2 regions of the Bacillus sp. D48C genome follow, and region 2 is predicted to be linked to the other one. Evidence: riboswitches for the same ligand, from Rfam matches in the RefSeq annotation. Region 2 holds a riboswitch; the other holds the start of a gene.
The links. Region 2 has a riboswitch for thiamine pyrophosphate ahead of thiM (hydroxyethylthiazole kinase). Riboswitches for the same ligand answer to the same signal wherever they lie in the genome.

Region 1 (4,665 bases), on a different contig from region 2:
TACACTAAAGTATGATAACGCAGCTAATATTTTATTTCCGTTCATATATATCACCTCATGAATAATGTCTGTTGTTATACTATTATTATGCAATAATTTAGTTAAGCTTTCTATCGATGAACATTACAAGAACATGACGATTTTGTAAGATTTTTTTGTTAAATGATAAAATTTTCAAAAAAATCTTTTTTAATGGAAATTGTTATGGTACAGTATAAATGGAAGTTGTTGAAAACGTTTTCTTAAACGTTTTTTATTTTTAGGCTTAAAGGTATGATGACCTGATAGTCTATTGATAAGATTGTATTTATTTAAAAGGGGATTCTTTAGGGGGAGAGGACAATGAACACATGGACACAAGTTTATGATCCGTTCGGTAATATTTGGATTTCAGCAGCAGTAGCACTTATTCCGATTATCTTTTTTTTCTTAGCTTTAGCGGTTTTTCGCATGAAGGGGTATGTGGCAGGATTTATTACAGTTGTACTTACAGTTTTAGTAGCATTATTCGCTTATAAAATGCCGTTCACGATGGCAATGGCAGCAACCGGGTACGGTTTTTTGTACGGGTTATGGCCAATTGCTTGGATTATCATTATGTCGGTATTTTTATATAAAATTTCTGTAAAAACAGGTCAATTCGATGTGATTCGTGCATCGGTATTATCGATTACGAACGATCATCGTTTACTCGTTATTTTAATTGGATTTTCATTCGGAGCATTTTTAGAAGGAGCGGCAGGGTTTGGAGCGCCAGTAGCGATTACAGCAGCGCTTCTTGCTGGTCTTGGGTTAAATCCTTTATACGCAGCAGGTCTTTGTTTAATTGCAAATACTGCACCAGTGGCGTTCGGAGCGATGGGAATTCCGATTACAGTTGCTGGACAAGTAACAGGTATTGATCCACATAAAATTGGACAAATGGCTGGGCATCAATTACCGTTCCTATCATTATTTGTTCCATTCTTTATCGTATTTTTAATGGATGGATTTAAAGGGGTAAGACAAACGTGGCCTGCGTTACTTGTAGCAGGTAGTTCATTTGCGATTACGCAGTTCATTACAGCGACGTTCTTAGGACCGGAACTTCCGGATATTACGTCAGCACTTGTAAGTTTAGTGAGTTTAGCACTGTTCTTAAAAGTTTGGCAGCCGAAAGAAATTTATCAATCCGGGCAAGCAAATAATGAGGTAGCAGCAACAACGACAGCAGCATCGATGCCGAAATTAACGTTTGGAAAAGTAGTGAAGGCATGGTCCCCATTTATCGTATTAACGGTTATGGTAGTCATTTGGAGCCAAAATTTCTTTAAGGCATTATTTGCTCCAGGAGGGGCTTTAGAAAGTCTTGTATTTAAGTTTGAAATTCCAGGTCTGCATAATCTAGTAATGAAAGCAGAGCCAATTGTAAATAAACCAACGCCTTACGAGGCAATTCTAAAGTTTGATGTATTATCGGCAACTGGAACAGCGATTTTAATTGCTTGTATCATTTCCATGTTTATTTTGAAAATGAATGTAAAAGATGCAGTAGTGACATTTAAAGAAACGTTAAACGAATTAAAAATGCCAATTCTATCTATCGGATTTGTACTAGGGTTTGCATTTATCGCAAACTATTCTGGCCTATCTTCTACGTTAGCGTTAGCATTAGCTGGAACAGGCGGACTATTCCCGTTCTTCTCACCATTCTTAGGCTGGATTGGCGTATTCCTAACAGGGTCTGATACGTCTGCGAATGCACTGTTCTCGAATTTACAAGCCATTACAGCGCAGCAAGTCGGCGTATCTGAAGTGCTTCTCGTTGCAGCAAATACAACAGGCGGTGTAACAGGTAAAATGATTTCCCCGCAGTCGATTGCCATCGCTTGTGCAGCAGTTGGTCTTGCTGGAAAAGAATCGGATTTGTTCCGTTTTACAGTGAAGCATAGTTTATTCTTCGTAATTATTGTTGGTATTATGACGTATGTACAGGCATATTATTTAACGTGGATGATTCCATAAAAAACAAAAGAAATAAACTTTGAATTTTTCAGATTATAGTGTATGATGGGAAAGTATTGAAAATTAAATCAGTGATAAACTAGGGGTGCCTAACGTATGCGTAGGCTGAGAGAGAAGCGCGTGAACTTCTTAACCCTTTGGACCTGATCTGGCTCGTACCAGCGTAGGGAAGTTAACGGCTTTACATAATGATGTCTTTATGAGCCAGGTCCTTATTTTTTTATGGACCTGGCTCTTTTTATTTTGGCATGCGCTGGCCATATCTCGTCCTTGTCACGAACAGGGGGGCAACAAAATTTATGAAACAATCTGTTTCAGCTGAGCAAATTGAATTGAAATCGAGTTTACCAGGGAGTAAGAAAGTATATGTGGATGGACCACAAGAAGGTATGAAAGTGCCGATGCGTGAGATTGAACAAAGCGAAACGAATGGCGTCCCAAATCCACCAATCCGTGTGTATGATACGAGCGGTCCTTATACAGATCCTGCGTATAAGGTCGAGCTGGAAAAAGGCATTCCAACGCCGCGCCACTCCTGGATTATGGGGCGTGGTGATGTAGACGCATACGAAGGGCGTGAAGTAAAACCAGAGGATGACGGTGTGAAAGTGGCTTCGAAACATGCACCTGTTTTCCCGCAAATGGATCGTAAGCCGCTTAGAGCAAAGCAAGGTGCAAATGTTACGCAAATGCACTATGCGCGTAATGGCATTATTACGTCTGAGATGGAATACGTTGCGATTCGTGAAGGGGTAGAGCCGGAGTTTGTTCGTAAGGAAATCGCAGAAGGCCGCGCTATTTTACCAGCGAATATTAATCATCCAGAAGCTGAACCGATGATTATCGGGCGTAACTTCCATGTGAAGGTCAATGCAAATATCGGAAACTCTGCTGTATCTTCTTCTATTGCAGAAGAAGTAGAGAAGATGACGTGGGCTACTCGCTGGGGTGCAGATACGATTATGGATTTATCTACAGGTAAAAATATTCATACGACGCGTGAGTGGATTATTCGTAACGCGCCTGTACCAGTTGGAACTGTACCAATCTATCAAGCGCTGGAAAAAGTAAACGGAATTGCAGAAGATTTAACGTGGGAAGTATATCGTGATACGTTAATTGAGCAGGCGGAGCAAGGCGTTGATTACTTTACGATTCACGCTGGTGTATTGCTTCGTTACATTCCAATCACGGCAAAGCGTACGACAGGTATCGTTTCACGCGGTGGTTCGATTATGGCGCAGTGGTGTTTATTCCATCATAAAGAAAACTTCCTATATACTCATTTTGAAGAGATTTGTGAAATTATGAAACAGTACGATGTTTCGTTCTCTCTTGGAGATGGATTACGTCCAGGGTCTATTGCAGATGCAAATGATGAAGCACAGTTTTCTGAGCTTGAAACACTTGGTGAATTAACCAAAATTGCTTGGAAACATGATGTGCAAGTTATGATCGAAGGACCTGGACACGTACCGATGCACTTAATTAAAGAAAATATGGAGAAAGAGCTTGATATTTGTCAGGGCGCGCCGTTTTACACACTTGGGCCACTAACGACAGATATTGCACCAGGTTATGACCATATTACATCGGCGATTGGAGCTGCGATGATCGGTTGGTTTGGAACGGCGATGCTTTGTTATGTAACGCCGAAAGAACATTTAGGTTTACCGAATAAAGATGATGTACGCACGGGTGTTATTACGTACAAAATTGCAGCGCATGCGGCTGATCTTGCGAAAGGACATAAAACGGCTCATCAGCGTGATGATGCACTTTCAAAAGCACGCTTCGAATTCCGTTGGCGCGATCAATTTAATCTATCTTTAGATCCTGAACGTGCGATGGAATATCACGATGAAACGTTGCCTGCAGAAGGGGCAAAGACAGCTCACTTCTGTTCAATGTGTGGACCGAAGTTTTGTAGTATGAGAATTTCACATGATATTCGTGAATATGCAAAAGAAAATGATTTAGAAACGACAGAAGCAATTGAAAAAGGAATGAAAGAGAAAGCAGAAGAATTTAAAGAAGCTGGTAGTCATTTATATCAATAACACGTTACACCTCTTTACTTGATTGATCACACTGTAGTACCTAACTTTATTATAGAAGAATCCCCATTTGCTAAGACGGTAGCAAATGGGGATTCTGTTGTTTATCCCGCTATTTGTGGGCAGTAAGACCCCCACCTCAAAATTCAGCGGAAGCAAAGAAGTTAGGTCGGGGTCGGGCTGCCCGTAAAAGCCCGATTGGTTAGGGCTAATAATCAGTGGGGGATGAACAAAACCCCCACTGATTAAAGTTTCACTTTATAAGGCAAAGAAGAGGTGTACCCAGTAGAATAAGAGGAATAGTGTGACGACTGTTGTGAGCGGGATAACGATAAGGGATACACTTAAATAGTCTTTCCATTTTACTTTAATTTTGTTTTGTTTCAGAATATACATCCAAATGAGTGAAGCTAGCGTACCAATTGGTAGTAATAGTGAACCGATGTCACTACCAATGATGTTTGCGAGATAGATTGTTTTTAATGTGACTGGATCTAGTCCCATTTCTGTTAATGTGATCGTACCAATATAAGGGCAGGATGGTTATTGAAGACGTTAGAGAGGATGGATACAAGTCCGCCCATCGCAAAGCTAGCATAGAGTA
Region 2 (4,665 bases):
TCTCGTGAATCAGGGGTTAGACCGGAACGCCCAATGTCGATTGCCGTAATCGCTTCTCAACAAGCAATTACAGCTAGCCCAATTTCAGCTGCCACAGTTGCTCTTTTAGCAATGTTAGCTGACTATAAAATCACTTTATTAGATATTTTAAAAGTGAGTATTCCTTCTACTTTCATTGCTTGTATGTTAGCAGCATTCGTTGCTAGTAAGATGGGAAAAGAATTAAATGAAGACCCTGAATACTTAAAACGATTAAAAGAAGGAATGATTCCTAAGCTTGAAGAGAAAAAAGAATTTGTAGGTGTAAAGGGCGCCAAATTATCAGTTATCCTTTTCCTTGTAGGAACCTTCCTTGTTGTACTTCTTGGTTCATTTGAAGCACTTCGTCCAGGATGGATAGTTGATGGGAAGTTAGCCCGTCTTTCCATGCCGAACACAATTGAGATGGTTATGTTAACTATCGCGGCTCTTATTATTATTTTCTGTAAACCAAATGTAGAAAGCATTGTGTCTGGTAACGTCTTTAAAGCAGGAGCAACAGCAGTTGTTGCTATTTTCGGTATCGCTTGGATGGGAGATACTTTCTTTAATGGAAACTTAAATATGATTCAAGGATCTATTCAGCATTTAGTAACAAGTGCACCTTGGCTATTTGCCATCGCACTATTCATTCTATCTATTTTACTGTACAGCCAAGCAGCAACAGTACGTGCCTTAATGCCACTTGGACTATCCCTTGGTATTCCACCAGCACTACTGATTGCGATGTTCCCTGCAGTAAACGGATATTTCTTCATTCCAAACTACGGGACAATCGTTGCTGCCATTAACTTTGACCGTACTGGTACAACAGGTATCGGTAAATACGTATTAAATCATAGCTTTATGATTCCAGGCTTAATTGCAACATTTACTTCTATCGGAATTGGAATGCTTTTAATTTCTATTATGTTTTAAAGAAAAAGCACAAACCCTTATTTAAAAAGGTTTGTGCTTTTTTAATCAAATGTTTGTTTAAATTTTTTGGGCAGTCTACTTCTCGATGTAGCACTTAAAATACTACATGTCCTTTTCTACAAACTTCTCTTTACTTCTTCAGCTAATTTTCTCGTACTTTCATACGCAGATTCAGCTAAACTAATTGCTGAAATAACTGAAACACCGTCCGCACCCGCTTCTATAACTGCCGCTGTATTTTCAATTGTAATCCCACCAATACCAACGATTGGCACTGTAATTCCTTGTTCTCTAAAATAAGCTAATCCTTTCGTTCCTTGAACCGCTTTCGTATCTTTTTTCGTACTCGTTGGGAAAATAGGTCCAACACCTAAATAATCTGCTCCATTTTCGATTGCAAAGCGTGCTTCTTCAATTGTATGAGCAGATACGCCGATAATTTTATCTCCCATTTTTTCACGAACAGATGTAATCCCTTCATCATTTTGTCCTACATGAACACCATCTGCATCTAATTCAATGGCTAATTCTACATCATCATTTACAATGAAAGGAACACTATATTCCTTACAAAGCGTCTGCAATTCTTTTGCAAAGCGCACTCTATCTCCTCCGATTAAAGAACCTTCCCCCTTCTCGCGAAACTGAAAAAGTGTCACTCCACCATCTAACGCTTCTTTCAATACAGCTAAAGGATCCCTCGTGCAGTTATTACTTCCCATAATAAAATACACTTGTAATAACTTAGACATTTTCTTTGTTTCAATGCGCATCGTATGTTTCATCCCCCTTACTCTAACTCCTCAATCTTCCCATACTTCTCAATATCAGCTGAAGTTGTATTCGCTAATTGATTTAAAAATTCAATTTGGAAACTACCTGGCCCTTTTTCTACTGTTTTAACAGCTGCCAGTTCCGCAGCTACACCATAAAACGTTAATGCGGCTACTACTGCTTTTACATAATCTTTTTCTACTGCTACAAATGCTCCTATTACCGAAGTTAGTAAACACCCTGTTCCCGTAACCTTTGTTAAAATAGGATGACCATTTCGAATAAGAACAGTTCGCTCTCCATCTGTAACAACATCTTCTTTTCCAGTAATGACAGCAACTGTATTTAGTTCATCTGCTGCCTGCCTTGCAATACTTACAACATTGCCATTTCCAGTACCAGCGTCTACCCCTTTAATTTCCCATTTCTCATTAATAACGTTTGCTATTTCAGCCGCATTGCCGCGGATAATTGCTAAATCTATTTCGGCTGGAATATGTCTCGCAACTTCTGTTCGATACGAAGTTGCTCCTGCACCAACTGGATCAAATAGTACTGGCACATTGTTCACATTTGCTGATTTACCAGCAAGTAACATCGCTTCTACTTCCTCAGGACGAAGTGTTCCCATATTTAATACTAACGCTCCAGCAATGCTAGCCATTTCTGCTACTTCTTCTTTTGCATACGCCATTACAGGCGATGCCCCAAGTGCCAACAAACCGTTAGCAGTAAAATTTGTTACAACAACATTTGTAATATTATGAACGAGCGGATTAGATTCTCTCACCAAATCCACTACTTTACTAATTTCTTTCATATTCATCCTTTTCATCTCCTAACTATAATGATGGGAGATACACAAAAAGGCACTTCGCGCGTACGCAAAGTGCCTGAACATGTGCTTTTACACTCTCCCTACGCTGGCATTATCCAACAGGTTCAAATGGTCAATGACGGACTAGTAGCCATACTCTCAGTTTGTATCCACAAACTCCCATGTGTTTCTTATTCATCTACTTCAAAGTCTACTCTTATTCTAGTAAAATAACAAGTTCTTTACTTTTCTATATAAAGTGAAACTTTAATCAGTGAGGATTTTGTTCATTCCACTAAAAACAGCTCAAATATGAAGCGAAACTGAATCTCAAGAAGATGTATGCTATATTTAACTTATGGAAATTTGAAAGGATGTTTTTAATATGTCAAAAAGCGTTGTAATCGCTGAAAAGCCTTCCGTTGCACGAGATATTGCTCGTGTACTGAAGTGTGATAAAAAAGGAAACGGCTATCTTGAGGGTAGTAAATATATTGTAACTTGGGCTTTAGGTCATCTCGTTACATTAGCAGATCCAGAAAGCTATGATGTGAAATATAAACAGTGGAATTTAGAAGATTTACCGATGCTACCAGAGCGTTTGAAATTAACGGTTATTAAACAAACTGGTAAACAGTTTAATGCTGTAAAGAGTCAGCTACTTAGAAAAGATGTAAATGAAATTATTGTAGCAACAGACGCTGGACGTGAAGGGGAATTAGTCGCACGCTGGATCATCGATAAAGTTAAGCTAAACAAACCAATCAAACGTTTATGGATTTCTTCTGTAACCGATAAAGCAATTAAAGATGGTTTTGCAAATTTAAAACCAGGTAAAGCCTATGACAATTTATACGCTTCAGCAGTTGCACGTTCAGAAGCTGACTGGTATATCGGTCTTAATGCAACTCGCGCTTTAACGACTCGCTTTAATGCTCAGTTAAATTGCGGTCGTGTACAAACGCCTACTGTCGCTATGATTGCTAGTCGTGAAGATGAAATCAAGAACTTCAAAGCACAAACTTACTACGGCATCGAAGCTCAAACGATGGAGAAACTCAAACTTACTTGGCAAGATGCAAATGGCAATAGCCGTAGTTTTAATAAAGAAAAAATTGATGGTATTGTAAAAGGTTTAGATAAACAACATGCTACTGTTGTGGAAATTGATAAAAAACAGAAGAAGTCATTCTCTCCTGGTCTTTACGATTTAACTGAATTACAACGTGATGCAAATAAAAAGTTCGGTTACTCTGCGAAAGAAACATTAAACATTATGCAGAAGTTATATGAACAACATAAAGTGCTAACGTACCCTCGTACAGATTCACGCTACATTTCATCTGATATCGTTGAAACACTTCCAGAACGTTTAAAAGCATGTGGCGTTGGAGAGTACCGTCCTTTAGCACATAAAGTATTACAAAAGCCTATCAAGGCTAATAAATCATTTGTTGATGATAGTAAAGTAAGCGATCATCATGCGATTATTCCAACAGAAGGATACGTTAACTTCTCAGCATTCACAGATAAAGAACGTAAAATTTATGATTTAGTTGTAAAACGTTTCTTAGCTGTTTTATTCCCAGCATTCGAATACGAGCAACTAACATTACGTACCAAAGTTGGTAGTGAAACGTTCATTGCACGCGGAAAAACAATTTTACATGCTGGTTGGAAGGAAGTATACGAAAATCGATTTGAAGACGATGATGTAACTGATGACGTAAAAGAGCAGCTTCTACCCCACATCGAAAAGGGCGATACATTAACTGTAAAGTTAATTATGCAAACATCAGGTCAAACGAAAGCACCTGCACGCTTTAATGAAGCAACTTTACTTTCAGCAATGGAGAATCCTACAAAATATATGGATACGCAAAATAAACAACTTGCTGATACGTTAAAATCGACTGGTGGATTAGGTACTGTAGCGACACGTGCAGATATTATCGACAAACTTTTCAACTCTTTCTTAATTGAAAAACGTGGTAAAGATATTCACATTACATCAAAAGGTCGTCAATTACTTGATTTAGTACCAGAAGAGTTAAAATCCCCTACACTAACTGGTGAATGGGAACAAAAACTTGAGGCTATCGCAAAAGGTAAGCTGA

Region 1: another riboswitch for thiamine pyrophosphate. It lies ahead of thiC (phosphomethylpyrimidine synthase ThiC); the one in region 2 lies ahead of thiM (hydroxyethylthiazole kinase).

The regions. Positions count from the first base shown of each region.
Region 1 covers NZ_JBKFAQ010000003.1:291,362-296,026, forward strand. Annotated here, with positions in the region: gene ACLBXA_RS10290 (DUF4870 domain-containing protein) at 1-45, opposite strand, end outside; gene lldP (L-lactate permease) at 343-2,004, shown strand; TPP riboswitch at 2,076-2,191, shown strand; gene thiC (phosphomethylpyrimidine synthase ThiC) at 2,304-4,064, shown strand; partial or broken gene ACLBXA_RS10305 (arsenic transporter) at 4,320-4,665, opposite strand, start outside.
Region 2 covers NZ_JBKFAQ010000012.1:59,457-64,121, reverse strand. Annotated here, with positions in the region: gene ACLBXA_RS23600 (anaerobic C4-dicarboxylate transporter family protein) at 1-957, shown strand, start outside; gene thiE (thiamine phosphate synthase) at 1,074-1,742, opposite strand; gene thiM (hydroxyethylthiazole kinase) at 1,748-2,557, opposite strand; TPP riboswitch at 2,630-2,742, opposite strand; gene topB (DNA topoisomerase III) at 2,934-4,665, shown strand, end outside.